3 regions of the Luteitalea sp. TBR-22 genome follow, and region 1 is predicted to be linked to each of the others. Evidence: riboswitches for the same ligand, from Rfam matches in the RefSeq annotation. Region 1 holds a riboswitch; each other region holds the start of a gene.

What was found. Region 1 has a riboswitch for S-adenosylmethionine ahead of TBR22_RS17445 (hypothetical protein). Riboswitches for the same ligand answer to the same signal wherever they lie in the genome.
Region 2: it holds a riboswitch for S-adenosylmethionine, as region 1 does, so the genes downstream of both, TBR22_RS09440 (hypothetical protein) here and TBR22_RS17445 (hypothetical protein) in region 1, are expected to answer to the same signal.
Region 3: it holds a riboswitch for S-adenosylmethionine, as region 1 does, so the genes downstream of both, TBR22_RS25965 (hypothetical protein) here and TBR22_RS17445 (hypothetical protein) in region 1, are expected to answer to the same signal.

Annotation. Positions count from the first base shown of each region.
Region 1 covers NZ_AP024452.1:4,141,618-4,145,982, forward strand. The annotation lists gene metK (methionine adenosyltransferase) at 1-1,058, opposite strand, end outside; gene TBR22_RS17445 (hypothetical protein) at 1,184-1,471, opposite strand; SAM-I-IV-variant riboswitch at 1,528-1,661, opposite strand; gene dut (dUTP diphosphatase) at 1,723-2,148, shown strand; gene TBR22_RS17455 (efflux RND transporter permease subunit) at 2,246-4,365, opposite strand, start outside.
Region 2 covers NZ_AP024452.1:2,302,281-2,306,645, reverse strand. The annotation lists gene TBR22_RS09450 (type I restriction endonuclease subunit R) at 1-1,040, shown strand, start outside; gene TBR22_RS09445 (VRR-NUC domain-containing protein) at 1,037-1,702, shown strand; SAM-I-IV-variant riboswitch at 1,762-1,898, shown strand; gene TBR22_RS09440 (hypothetical protein) at 2,106-2,537, shown strand; gene TBR22_RS09435 (BACON domain-containing protein) at 2,638-4,365, opposite strand, start outside.
Region 3 covers NZ_AP024452.1:6,302,691-6,307,055, reverse strand. The annotation lists gene TBR22_RS25975 (porin) at 1-1,098, shown strand, start outside; gene TBR22_RS25970 (hypothetical protein) at 1,231-1,722, shown strand; SAM-I-IV-variant riboswitch at 1,906-2,032, shown strand; gene TBR22_RS25965 (hypothetical protein) at 2,086-2,322, shown strand; gene TBR22_RS25960 (hypothetical protein) at 2,343-3,767, shown strand; gene TBR22_RS25955 (hypothetical protein) at 3,674-4,276, opposite strand.

The DNA.
Region 1 (4,365 bases):
CGGTAGATCGGGCGCAGCAGGTCCAGGGTCCTGATGATGCCGGCCGGACGCATGTCGAACGTCTTGCGCACGAAGTCCTCGGCGGCCTGGTTGTCGCCGGTGCCGAACGTGTCGACCAGGAGCGAGGTCGGCTCGGCGACGCCGATGGCGTAGGAGAACTGCACCTCGCAGCGCTGCGCCAGACCGGCCTTGACGACCTCGCGGGCCACGTAGCGGCCGAAGTACGCCGCGCTGCGGTCCACCTTGGAGGGGTCCTTGCCGGAGAACGCGCCGCCGCCGTGGCGCGCCGCGCCGCCGTACGAGTCGACGATGATCTTGCGGCCCGTCACGCCGGCATCGGCCGATGGCCCGCCGTGCGCGAAGCTCCCGGACGGGTTGACGAGGAAGAGGTCGGCCTTCGGGCACCACTCGCCGAGGACGCGCGGGGCGAGATCCTCGATCACGTAGGCCCGGATCTCGGCCTGGTCCTTGCCCTCGGTGTGCTGCGTGGACACCACCACGCGCTCGATCGCCACCGGCTTGCCGTTCTCGTAGCGCACCGACACCTGGCTCTTGGCGTCGGGACGGAGGAACGCGTACGCGCCGGCCTTGCGACGGTCGTCGGCCAGGCCCTTGGTGAGCCGGTGCGAGAGCAGCAGCGGCAGCGGCATCAGCTCGGGGCTCTCGTTGGTGGCGTAGCCGAACATCAGGCCCTGATCGCCGGCGCCCTGCTCCTCGGCCTTCGCCTTGTCGACGACGCTGGCGTTGATCTCCTTGGACTGCGCGGTGATCTTCTCGATCACGGTGACGCCGTCGGCGTTGAACACCTCGCTCGGCCAGTCGTAGCCGATCTCGCGGATGGCCTGCCGGGCGATCTTCGTGTAGTCGAGGCCCGTGGCGCCGGTCGTGATTTCGCCGGCGAGCACGACGAGGTCTTCCTTGACGAGCGTCTCGCACGCCACCTTGGACGTGGGGTCTTGCGCGAGACAGGCATCGAGGACCGAGTCGGAGACGTAGTCGGCGACCTTGTCCGGGTGGCCCTCGGACACCGACTCCGAGGTGAGAACGAAACGGGACATGCGGGGCTAATCCTTCAGGTGCTGCGAAAGTTGTGGGCCGGAGCTTCGCCGTGCCAGCCGTTCACGTTGTCCACCGACGCGCGCACGATCGGGCACGCGGGCGGCGGCGAGATGACGCGCCGGGCTCAGCTCACGCGGCGCAGCACGCCCTCGGAGCTCACGCTGGCCAGGATCTCGTCCCGGCGCACGCGCGCCTCGGTCAAGTCGTCCGTCTTGAGCGAGTGACGAATCCGCTCCTGACGCCAGCCGTCAATGATAACCGTATACGCGATCCACCAGAACCGTCCGTTGCGCCAGAGGTGGTGGTTCTCCCCCAGGCGCTGGAAGCGACGGTCTTCCGGCGAGAGGGCGACCTGCAGCGACGGACGACGGAGCGCCGGCGTCGATTCGGTGTGGGTGGCGGAAGGGATCATGGTGTCTTCTCCTGAGTTACCAAGTGAAGACACCCGGAGGCTGCGGGTTGCCCCGCCGGACACTTTGTAGTTGTTCGTCTCGAACCGCATCGCCTCGGACGCCCTTGCGGGCCGCCCGGGCTGGCACCTTGGGATGTCCGCCCCAGGTTGCCGGGCCCGCGCCTGCTGCGGGCCGCTCCGGATGTCGAGGAAGACGATACCATCACATGTGGAGATACACAATCGTGGATTTAACGAATGATTCCATAACGGTGGGCGTCCGCCGGCTCGGGGACGTCCCCGAGCCCCGTTACCAGACCGTCGGCGCCGCCGCGATGGATCTGGCCGCCGCCACCGATATGACCGTCGGGCCGGGCCAACTCGCCCTGGTGCCCACCGGCCTGGTGTTCGCCGTGCCGCCCGGCCACTTCCTGGCCATCGTGGCGCGCAGTTCCCTGCCCAGGCGAGGCCTGATCGTCGCCAACGGCCTCGGCGTGCTCGACAGCGACTATCGCGGACCGGCCGACGAGGCGCGGGTGCTGGTCCTCAACTACACGCAGGCGCCGGTCGCCATCGCCAGGGGCGACCGCATCGCCCAGGCCTTCGTGCTGCGCGTGCCGCGCGTGGAGTTCGTGCCCCTCGTCCACGAGGCGGACGAGGGGTCGAGGGGGGGATTCGGGTCGACGGGAGAGAAATAGGCTCAGGGCTAGGGCTCAGGGCTCAGGGCTCAGAAAGCACACTGAACTGTTCTGGATGATCTCTGAGCCTTGAGCCTTGCGCCGTGAGCCGTCCTGCCTACGAGCCCGCCCGCGTCGCCGCCGGTTCCGGCAATTCGATGTGCTCGCTCGCCGGGCCATGGCTGCGCGCCTTGCTCGGGCGGCGGAACAGGCCGAACGCCCAGTCGCGGAAGCCGGCCATGATGTCGTAGATCGTCGGGATGACGAGCAGCGTGAGCACCGTCGACGTGATGACGCCGCCGATGACGGCGCGGCCGAGCGGGGCGCGGAAGTCCGCGCCTTCACCGTGGCCGATGGCGACCGGGATCATCCCGGCGACCAGCGCGAAACTGGTCATGAGGATCGGCCGCAACCGGACACGGCCGGCCTCGATCAGCGCTTCGCGTCGTTCCATCCCCTGCTCCATCGAGTACTTCGCGAAGTCGATCAGCAGGATGGCGTTCTTGGCCACGATGCCCATCAGCAGGATGACCCCGATCATGCTCATCAGGTTCAGCGTCGTGTTGGTGAACAGCATGGCGAGCATGACGCCGATCAGCGACAGCGGCAGCGACACCATGATCGCCAGCGGGTCGAGGAACGACCCGAACTGCAGCACGAGCACGAAGTACATCAGCAGGATGGCCAGCGCCAGCGCCGCGAGGATGCCGCCGAAGACTTCTGCCTGGTCGGCCGACTCGCCACCCGTCGAGAGTTCGTAGCCCGGCGGCAACGTGACCTTCTGGTTGACCCGCGCCGTGACGTCGCTGAGCACGGAGTTGAACGACCGCCCTTCCGTGTTCGCCTCGATCTTGATCACCCGATCCCGGTTCAGGTGATCGATGCGGGCCGGGCCGATGTTCTGCGTGAGCCGGGCCACCTGCCCCAGCGGGATCAGCACCGGCCCCTGCGGCCCCATCACGCCGATCGGCAGCTGGTTCAGGTCGCGGATGTTCTGCCGCGACTCCGGCGCGAGGCGCACGTAGACGTCGCGCGTCTCGCCGCTCGGATCGATCCAGTCGCCCGTGTCGATGCCGGCGAAGGCCGGGCGCAGGGCCTGCGCCACCTGCCCGACCGTGATGCCCATCGAGCCTGCCAGGCCGCGATCGATCAGCACGTCCACTTCGGGCTTGCGACCCTTGGTGGAGAGGCCGACGTCGACCGCGCCGGGCACCTGGCGCACCTCGTCGCGAATGCGCTCGGCCAGCACCGACAGCTGCTGCGCGTCGGGGCCGGTCAGCTGCAGCTGGATCTGCTTGAAGTTGCCGAAGAAGTTCGTGTTGATCCACGCCTCCACGCCACCGAGGTGCAGCAGCTTGGCGCGCAGGTCGGCCGCCACCTCCTCCTGGCGACGCGTCCGCTCGGCGCGCGGCGTCAGCTTGATGAACACGTTCCCCTCGTCGACCGACTCGGTCTGGCCACCGATGCTCGTGTAGGTGTAGGCGACCTCCGGCAGCGAGCGGGCGATGGTCGAGACCTCCTGCGTCTTCAGCCTCGTGTACTCGATGTTCGAGCCGGGCGGCGTGGTCACCACCACCTGGAACTCCGAGTTGTCCGAGACGGGCAGGAAGGCGCCGCCCACCAGGCCGAGCGCCGGCAGCGCCAGTGCGCCGACGAACGACGCGATGGTCAGCAGCACCATCGCGAGGCGGTGCCGCAGGGCCCAGCGGATCAGCCCCTTGTACCGGTCGGCCTGTCGGTCGAACCAGCGGTTGAACCGATCGAGCCCCCGCGAGATGAAGCTGCGCTGCTCGATCGGGATGTGCGGATCGGGCCAGTACGCCGACAGCATCGGGTCGAGCGAGAACGACACGAACAGCGACACCAGCACCGAGCAGGCGATGGTCAGCGCGAGCGGCGCGAACCACTGCTGCGCCAGGCCGCCCATGAAGGCGATCGGCACGAACACGACGACGATCGACAGCGTCGTGGCCGCCACCGCCAGCCCGATCTCCGACGTGCCTTCGCGGGCCGCCGTGTAGTGGTCCTTGCCCATCTCGACGTGGCGGACGATGTTCTCGCGCACGACGATCGCATCGTCGATCAGGATGCCGATGGCCAGCGACAGGCCGAGCAGCGACATCGTCTCGAGCTTGAACCCGAACATCAGCACGGTGATGAACGAGGCCAGCACCGACACCGGCAGCGCCAGGCCGGTGATCACCGTCGAGCGCCACGAGTTCAGGAACAGGAACACCG
Region 2 (4,365 bases), 1.8 Mb from region 1:
TCGCGGACGAGCTGAAGAAGGCACTGGCCACTTACACGCAGGGGGGAGGCGGGGGCGAGCCCACGATCGACAAGGCCCGCGCCGTCGCTCTCCTGCTGGAGAAGCACGAGGTGTGCGTCGCCATGTTCCACGGCTTCGACTGGAGCGTGTGGAAGACGGGCAAGCCGGCCGAGCGCCTCAACCTCCTGACCGCCGCGCAGGACCACATCCTCGGCCTGGAGAAGGGCAAGGAGCGCTACTTGCAGGCCGTGAAGGAGCTCTCGGTCGCATTCGCGCTGGCCGTGCCGGACGAGGCTGCCATCGCCATCCGCGAAGACGTGGACTTCTTCCAGTCCGTCCGCGCCGTCATCCTCAAGAAGGTCAAGGGCGAGCAGAAGTCCGACGAGGAACTCGACTCCGCCGTGCGCCAGATCGTCTCCCAGGCGCTGGTGGCCGACCAGGTCGTGGACATCTTCCAGGCCGCGGGATTGAAGAAGCCGGACATCTCCATCCTCTCCGATGAGTTCCTCGCGGATGTGCGCAAGATGCCGCACAAGAACGTTGCCGTGGAGCTACTGCGGAAGCTCCTGGCCGGGGAAATCAAGACGCGAGGCAAGCGCAACGTGGTGATGGGCCGCTCCTTCGCCGACATGCTGGAGGCGGCGATTCGTAAGTACCAGAACCGGGCCATCCACACCGCCGAAGTGATCGAGGAACTGATCCGCCTGGCCAAGGAGATGCGCGAGGCGACCGCGCGGGGAGAGCAGCTCGGGCTGAACGACGACGAGGTGGCGTTCTACGACGCCCTGGGCACGAGCGACAGCGCGGTGCAGGTGATGGGCGACGACGCGCTGAAGACCATCGCGCGGGAGCTGACCGACATCCTGCGGAAGAACGTCACCATCGACTGGACGCTGCGCGAGAACGTCCGCGCGAACCTCCGCGTGCTGGTGAAGCGGGTGCTCCGCAAGTACGGGTATCCCCCGGACAAGCAGGACGCGGCGGTGAAGACGGTGCTAGAGCAAGCCGAGACCCTCTCGGCGGAGTGGGTGACGGCATGACGGATGACAGGTGGACGCCGCCCTCGTGGCGCGATGAGGGGCCTGGTAGCGGACAGCACGACATCCCGCTGGTCGCGCATCCTTACTCAGAGTTGCAGACTCGGGAATTCTGGATCGCGTGCTGCACAGAGTGGCACGAGCGCGGGAGGACCGACGCCGAGATCCTGGGCGCCTGGAAGAGACTCGCAGACCCCGAAGAGCGGAAGTTCATCGTGCTTTGGGGAGACCAGCCCGAATACGGCTGGCCTGAAGCGACGGTCGCTATGGCCATGATCGACGAGGGCTTTACGTGCTGGACCGGCGTACAGTTCTTCCCCAGGAACGGAGGCATCGTCGGCTCCGAGCGTCAGGCACGCGTCACCGCCCAGGCGCTCGCCCTGTTCCATGACTCCGGCCATCGATTGCCGCCCGATTACTACCGACGCCTGAACGCGAAGCAGGAGATGCGCAACCCGGACCTCGTGTGCTTCAACCCAAAAACCCGCGAGTGGCGGTTCATCGAGTGCAAGCACAAGGACCGGATTGACCCGAAGCAGTTGAACGCACTCGCCTTCCTGCATGACCTCACCGGGGCGCGCGTGGAAGTGCGCCGTGTCGTTCGGCCGGGCGGCAAGGTGAAGAAGTCCGTTGCTGGGACGGGGCGCTATCGCCTGGCGCCATAGCCCTCTTCCGTTATGACAGCCTTACCCCTTGCGACCTTCCTGAGGGGCGCGTAGTCTCCCAATAGCATTCCGAGTGGAGTCGCGTCACCCGCGATTCCCGGCAACCTGGGACGGACAGCCCAAGGTGCCTGCTTCGCCAGCAACACGGCGAAGCGATGTGGCGGCGCTCCTAGCGCCTGCAACGAAACGGTCCGTGCGCGATGGACTCGCGTACTCCGGGATGCCTCAGGCACTGCGGTGCCAGAAGGGCGAGTCCCAGCAGTTCTAGGTTCCCATCAGTCACAGTTCAACACTCTTGCCGCCCCGCGGATGTCGTCGTGCGCCCACTCGGCAGCAGACGCGGATTCGCGAGGTCAAACACCGGCATTCGATGGAGTGCCGCTCGAAAGAGGGGGTAAGGACCATGGCAACCAACCGTCTAGGGGGTGAGTTCGAGAGCGCGATTCGAGCGATGCGCGTGCTGCGGAAACAGAAGCTCCAGGAGGTCTCGCAGATCGAGCAGAACATTGCCAACTTCGAGGGAATGCTCCAGGGGATGCCTGAGGTGCAGGCCAAGCTCGCGGCCCTAGGGAATACCGATAACCGCTATGAGGGCATGAGCATCCCCAAGGCGGCGGCCCAGTTTCTGCTCGAAGCCAAAGGAGAACCGGCCACGACCAAGGAGATCGCAGCGGCACTGCTCAGCGGCGGGATTCAGACTGGGAGCAAGAACTTCGACGCGACCTTCTATACGCTTTTGCGGGAGAGCACGCGGCCGAGGTTCCGGCGCACACCCGATGGCCGCGGCTGGTGGCTGAAGGACTCGGACCTGCCAAACGGGAACTGGGGGGCTTGAGGGAACGCCACCTCCGCCCCCCAAGACCCGCAGCAAGCCTCACTAAGCCAAGGGTGCGTAGGGGAGGCCGAGCGCAGCCACTCGGCCTCCTCAACTCGCCTCACCGCAGCCGGGTCGCGATTGCGTTGGTGCCGGCAGCTAGCGGCACTCCTTCTGCATCCGAGTACATGGCCCGCTCGACCACGATCTGGGGCACCGTCGCACCTTCCGTTGCGCCGAGCGCCTCTACTATGACTCCGAACCGCTTCCCTTCGACCTGTGTACCAAAGTCCGGGCCTATCGCGGCGTTCATGCGTGACTGCGGCAGCAGGGGATAAATCTTCTCCAGTTTTTGGCCGTTCTCAAAGCAGAGCGTCACCTTCGCCCTGCCGGCGTACGATGACGTGTTGGCCACAAGCACGTAGGTCTGAGTATTCCTCAGTCCTCCTACTTCCCCTTCAGCCAACGCCCAGGCGATGCCGGTTTCAATCGCGCCGCTCGAGTTGTGAGCCTCGTGCCATGTATTGCCGTCGCCGGGCCACCACATCGCCCTTTCGACAACCAGTCCGACGCCGTTGGTGGACTCCACGGTCGTCGAGAGCGCGACATTCTCCAACGGGTAGCCTGGTACTCCGGGGATCGTGTCGTAGTCGACCCAAATCCCTGAACGCGAATTGGCGGGCGCCGTCATCGTCTTCGCGTACGTCGTGCCGTTCGCAAGCAGGTATGTGACTCGCACGTCCGCCGCCGTGTCAGACGGATTCGCGATCAACACGAACTGATCGAAGAAGGGCCCGGTGTTGCCCTCTGCCAGGAACCACCGGATTGCTGGCGTAGTCACGCCCATGCTCTCGTGCCCGGCGTTGAACGTCCGCCCCTGGTTGGAACGGTACATGGCTCGCTCGACGATGATCGGAGTGCCGTCCTGAGTCTCGATGACGGCACTCACCTCTTCTGCCGCGAGGGCCCGGCCCAGTCCGGGGAACTCCTCCACATTCACCCAGATGTTCGTCCTGGAGAGCGCCGGCAACAGGTACACCTTTTCCAACGGCGGCCCGGAACCCCGCAGGTAGCGCACCCTGGCCGTTGTTGCGGTATTTCCTGGGTTCTGCAGCAGGTAGAACAGCGAAAAACCGCTATGGGTGGCGCCCTCGGCCAGGTACCAGGTACGAGACGGGTTTGCCGTGGCCGTCTCCGCGTGGGATCCGTATCCACCGCCCCATGACATCGTTCGATCCACCACGAGCGGTACCGTCGAACGCACCTGTGTCGAGAACTCCGCCGATTCGAGCCCGGGCACTTGCCTTGGCCAGAGCGTGGCTCGCGTCCCGGCAGCCAGGGTCATCGTCTGGGTGATGGGTGCCGCGCCACTGCGGAAGTACCCAATCGCGATCGTGGCTGTCGTCGTCCCCGGATTGAGGAGCGCCAACTGCGTATCGAAGAACGTACCCGTCGCCCCTTCGGCCAGGTAGCTGTCGTACGTGGGGGCAGCATCCTGGTTGACTACGATTGTACTTCCCGCCACGGTCAAGGTGCCGGACCTGGAAAGAACACCCTGATTGGGGTCTGCGGTGATCGTGAGCAGTTGCGAACCCGACCCTGCTGCTGGAGACACCGTCAACCATGACCGATTGCTGACGGCAGTCCACGAGGCGTCCGCATGTGATGCAGTCAGGAGAACTCGGGACACGGCGCCGTCTCCTCCGACTGACATCGAAGTGGAAGACAGCGAGTACGTTGCCGCCGCGCCCGGCTGTGTGACCAGAATCGATCGCCCGCCGACGGTGACGACGGCTGCCCTCTGAAGGGTACTGGCAGCATTCGAGCTGGCCGTGAGGCTCACCGAACC
Region 3 (4,365 bases), 2.2 Mb from region 1:
CCGGTCACGTACGGCGACGGCGGGCTGCGGCTCTCCACGCCGGATGGCCGCACCGACGCCACGGTCGGCTTCCGCAACCAGGTCCGGTTCACCACGCCGTTCGCCATCGTGCCGGCGACGCCGGAGCAGGTGACCACGGTGCGCACCGACGACTTCCGGCTGTTCCGATCGCGGCTGCGCGTCAACGGCCAGCTGTTCTCGCCGGCGCTGCGCTACCAGTTCCAGGCCGATTTCGTCGAGGAGCGGGTCCGCGACCTGAGCGTCACGTGGCAGGTGCGGTCCTGGCTGCGGGCTCGTGCGGGGCGCTGGAAGGCCGAGATGAACCGCGAGCGCATGACCTCGTCGTCGGCGCAGCAGCTCGTCGATCGATCGATCCTCGACCGTTGGTTCACGCTCGGCCGCCAGCAGGGCGTACAGGTGTCGGGCCGGCTGGGCGCGAAACGGCCCTGGGGCGGCACCTGGTATGCGAGCGCGCTGCGTGGCGTCGATGCCCGCGGCGGGGCGGCCCTGCCGGTGTGGCTCGCCCGGTACGAGTGGCCGTACGCAGGACGCGAGGTCGATCTCGAGCAGGGCGACGTGGGCCGATCGCCCGACCTGCGCGTGGCGATCGGCGGCACCGCGGCCCGCACCGAGAGTGCCTACGCGTTCTATGCAGGTTCGGGCGTCGGCGTGTCGCTGCCGGTGCTCCCGCCAGGACCCGGCGATCGATTCCGCACCCGACAGTACGCGCTCGATGGCGTGGTCAGGTGGCGAGGCCTGTCGCTGCAGGGCGAACTGCACCGCAAGGTGGTGACGCGCACCGTGTCGGGCGACACGCGCGTGCTTGTCGGCGGATACGGGCAGGGCGGCGTGATGGCCTCGACGATCTGGGCGCGGCTGCCGCGACCGCTGGAGTTCGCGACGCGCGTCGCGATCGTCGATCCGGACGCGGCCCTCGACGCCGATCACCAGGAGGAGCGCCTCATGGGCGCCAACTGGTTCCTGCGCGGGCATCGCGTGAAGATCAGCGCCGACGTGGGTCGACTCCGCTTCACGACGCCGACCGGTTCGCGCGACACCGCGCTTCGCACGCGCGTGCAATGGGAGATGACGTTCTGATTTTCGCGTTGCAGCATCGGCGAAAGGGTTTATCCTTCAGCGCAGTTCCTACAGATCTCCTTCCGCGGGACCGACACTGCGAGCAAGGACCGATTAGCCCGTATCGACGGGCGCATGTGCATGGGAGGCACGATGAGCGACGTGAACGAGACGATCGACGCCGGGACGACGCCGGCCCCCGAGGCGACGCCGGCCCCCGAGGCCGCGCCCGCCGCCCCGGTCGCGGCTGCTGCCCCGAAGGGCCGCAAGAAGTCCGCGCGCAAGTCGGCGAAGAAGGCCGGCGTCAAGAAGGCGGCAAGGAAGGCCGCCCCGAAGAAGGCCGCCAAGAAGGCTGCCGCGAAGAAGTCGAGTCGCGCCGGCAAGGCCGCCAGGAAGTCCGCCAGCAAGGCCGCGAAGAAGTCCTCCCGGAAGGCTGCGAAGAAGGCGCCCGCCAGGAAGGCCGTCAAGGCGACGCGCAAGGCCGCCAAGGCCCGTTCGACGAAGAAGGCCGCGCCGAAGGCTGCCGCGAAGAAGTCGGCAGGGAAGAAGACGGCGTCGAGGGCCGCGGCCCGCAAGACGTCGTCCAGGAAGGCCACCGCGGGCCGCAAGGCCGCGCGCAAGGGCAAGGCGACCAAGCGCCGCTAGCGCGCGCCACGTCGACGTGGGTCCGTGCCGCCGCTCCCGGCGCGCGGACCCACTGTCCCTTCCTCCCTCCCCCTTTCCGCGATCCGCGATCCGCGTTCCCCATCCGCGCGCCGTCCTCCGTCATAGCGCGCCGCATGACACCCGAATCGCTTGGCACGTCGCCCGACGGGTGGCACCATCCTCCTCGTACATCCGGAGTGGCGCGGTGACGCGCCCGGCAACCCCGGCAGACACGCCAGGGTGCCCCGATGCCCGCACGACAGGCATCGATGTGGCGACAGCAGGAGCTGTCGCAAGAACGTGTTCCGTGCCTCACCGGCATGACGCGCCTCCGGACAGGTCGTTGTTCACGAGGAGTCCGTCATGTGCCTTGATCCCCGCCCGGAACGCACCCCCCGCTTTGCTCGCGCCAGCCGTCGCCCGCTCCAGTCACACTCGCCGTTGCACGCTGCCGTGCCGCGACTCGCGCACGCGACGCTGCCGGTGACGGTGGCCGCGCCGATCGTGCGACCGCCCGCGCTGTGGGCCCTCGACACCCTGGCTGGCGATGACGATCTCGTGGCGCGCGGCTGGGTGGTCCTGAGCAGGACTGGACAGTAGAAGCCGACAGAAAGCTCTGCTTGCGCAAGCGCGCCGCGCTGGGTCACCCTGCCTCGGTGCGGCAGTTGTCGCGACCCTGGCTCGTCGTCGGTGCGGTGGGACTCAGCCTCACGCTTCAGCTGTCGGACGGCTTCTACCATCCGCCGGCGCTGGCGTGGCTGGGGCTCGCGCTCGTGGCGACGCTGCTGGGCGTGTCGGGGATCACCTGGCCGTGGAGCACCGACGACGAACTTGACGGGGCGGTGACGAGCGCCCTGCTCACGGTGGGCGTGCTGGTCAGCGCTGTCGCGCTGGTGAGCGCGCCGCTGGCGCGCTACATGGCCGACCCCCGGCCGTGGGCGCACCCGACACTGCTCATCGCGGTGGCCGTCGCCCTGGTGACGGCGCTGACCGTGCGCGCCACGCACGGGCGCGCCGCGCGCCGTCTGGCTGCCGCGGTGCTGATGGCTGTCGGCTTGTGGGTCGGCGCCTGGACCGTTCGCGAATCGCCAGAACCGCACATCGACGTCATCCCGGTGCACCAGGACGCGTTTGCCGCAGTGGCGCGCGGACACAGCCCGTACGGCATCACCTTCGCCAACATCTACGACGAGAAGTCGCCCTTCTACGCCAGGGAGATGCGCGACGGGCAGCGCGTGCTCTTCGGGTTTCCGTACCCGCCGCTGAGCCTGGCGCTCGCCTGGCCGGGATACGCCGTGCTCGGCGACCTGCGCTACAGCGAGGTGCTGGCGATGGCAATCACGCTCGCCCTGATCGTGAGCCTCGGCACCGAGCCGGCGCTGCTCGCCGCGGCCGCGCTCCTGCTCGCGCCCCGCCTCGTGTTCCACCTCGAGCAGGGCTGGACCGAGCCGTTCCCGATCGTGCTGCTCGCGCTCACGGTGGTCACCGCGCGTCGCTGGCCGAGCAGGGCATGGCTGCCGCTCGGGTTGCTCGTCGCCTCCAAGCAGCACATGGTGCTCGCCCTGGCGTTCGCGCCGTTTCTTGTCGATCGATCCGCGCCGGCGACGACGACGGCCTCTCCGTGGCGTTTCATGGCGAAGGCCGTGCTCGTGGCCGCCGCGGTGACGCTGCCGCTCGCGCTGCTCGACGTCGACGCCTTCATCAGGTCGGCAGTGCTGCTGCAATTGCGCGAGCCCTTCAGGCTCGACTCGCTCAGCTTCACGCGTCAGTTGCTGTTGTGGGGTGTGCCCCTCGACAAGCAGGGCGCTATGGCCGTGTCGCTCGGCGCGGGCCTGCTCGGCCTCGGCCTGTCGTGGTGGCGTGCTCCTCGCACCCCGGCCGGGTTCGCGGCCGCGCTCGGCACGACGTGCTTCCTCCTCACCGCCTTCGGCAAGAAGGCCTTCCTCAACTACTACTTCCTCGTCGTCGCGTGCCTGCTGATCGCCGTGGCCGCAGACGACGGAAGGAAGGGCAGGAGCGCCTCGGCGCCGATCCTTCCCCAGTAGTTCGCGTACAGGTCCTCGGCCTGCTCGCGCTCGATGTGCGGCAGTCCCTCGAGGATGGTCGTGCGGTGCGGTTCCGGCACGTCGTCGCCGCCGACGACGATGATGCCGAACAGCGGGTCGGTCTCGAGCCCCTGCGCCCTGGCGCGAGCCTGCGCCAGGGTGCGCAGCGCCTCGATCGCGCGTGACACGTGATGCCGCCGCGGGTCGGCCGCGGTGCCGGTGGGGAGGGCGCCATCGCGCGCGTCCTCGAAGGCGACCATCAGGGTGTCGGTCTCGATCACGCACGGCAACGTCATCGGGCCGTCCACAAGTTCCACCGTCCGCGTGTCCGGGCCGGACGTGATCGTGCCCGGGTTGCGCAGCGCGCCCCAGTGCACGCCCTCGAGTTGCTGATACACGCGTTGCAGCCAGCCGCCCGACGGGTCGGCGGTCATCACTCCCTGCAGGACGTCGGTGAGCGTCGCCATCGGCGGCAGCGTGACAGGCCGCGCCAGCCTCGTCAACAGCACGCGGAAGGTGCGTCGCGCGCGTGTGGGGCGCCTCTTGCCGGCCGGGTGCTGCCCATCGACGGTAGGCCTGCCGGCGCACCTCTGCCCTG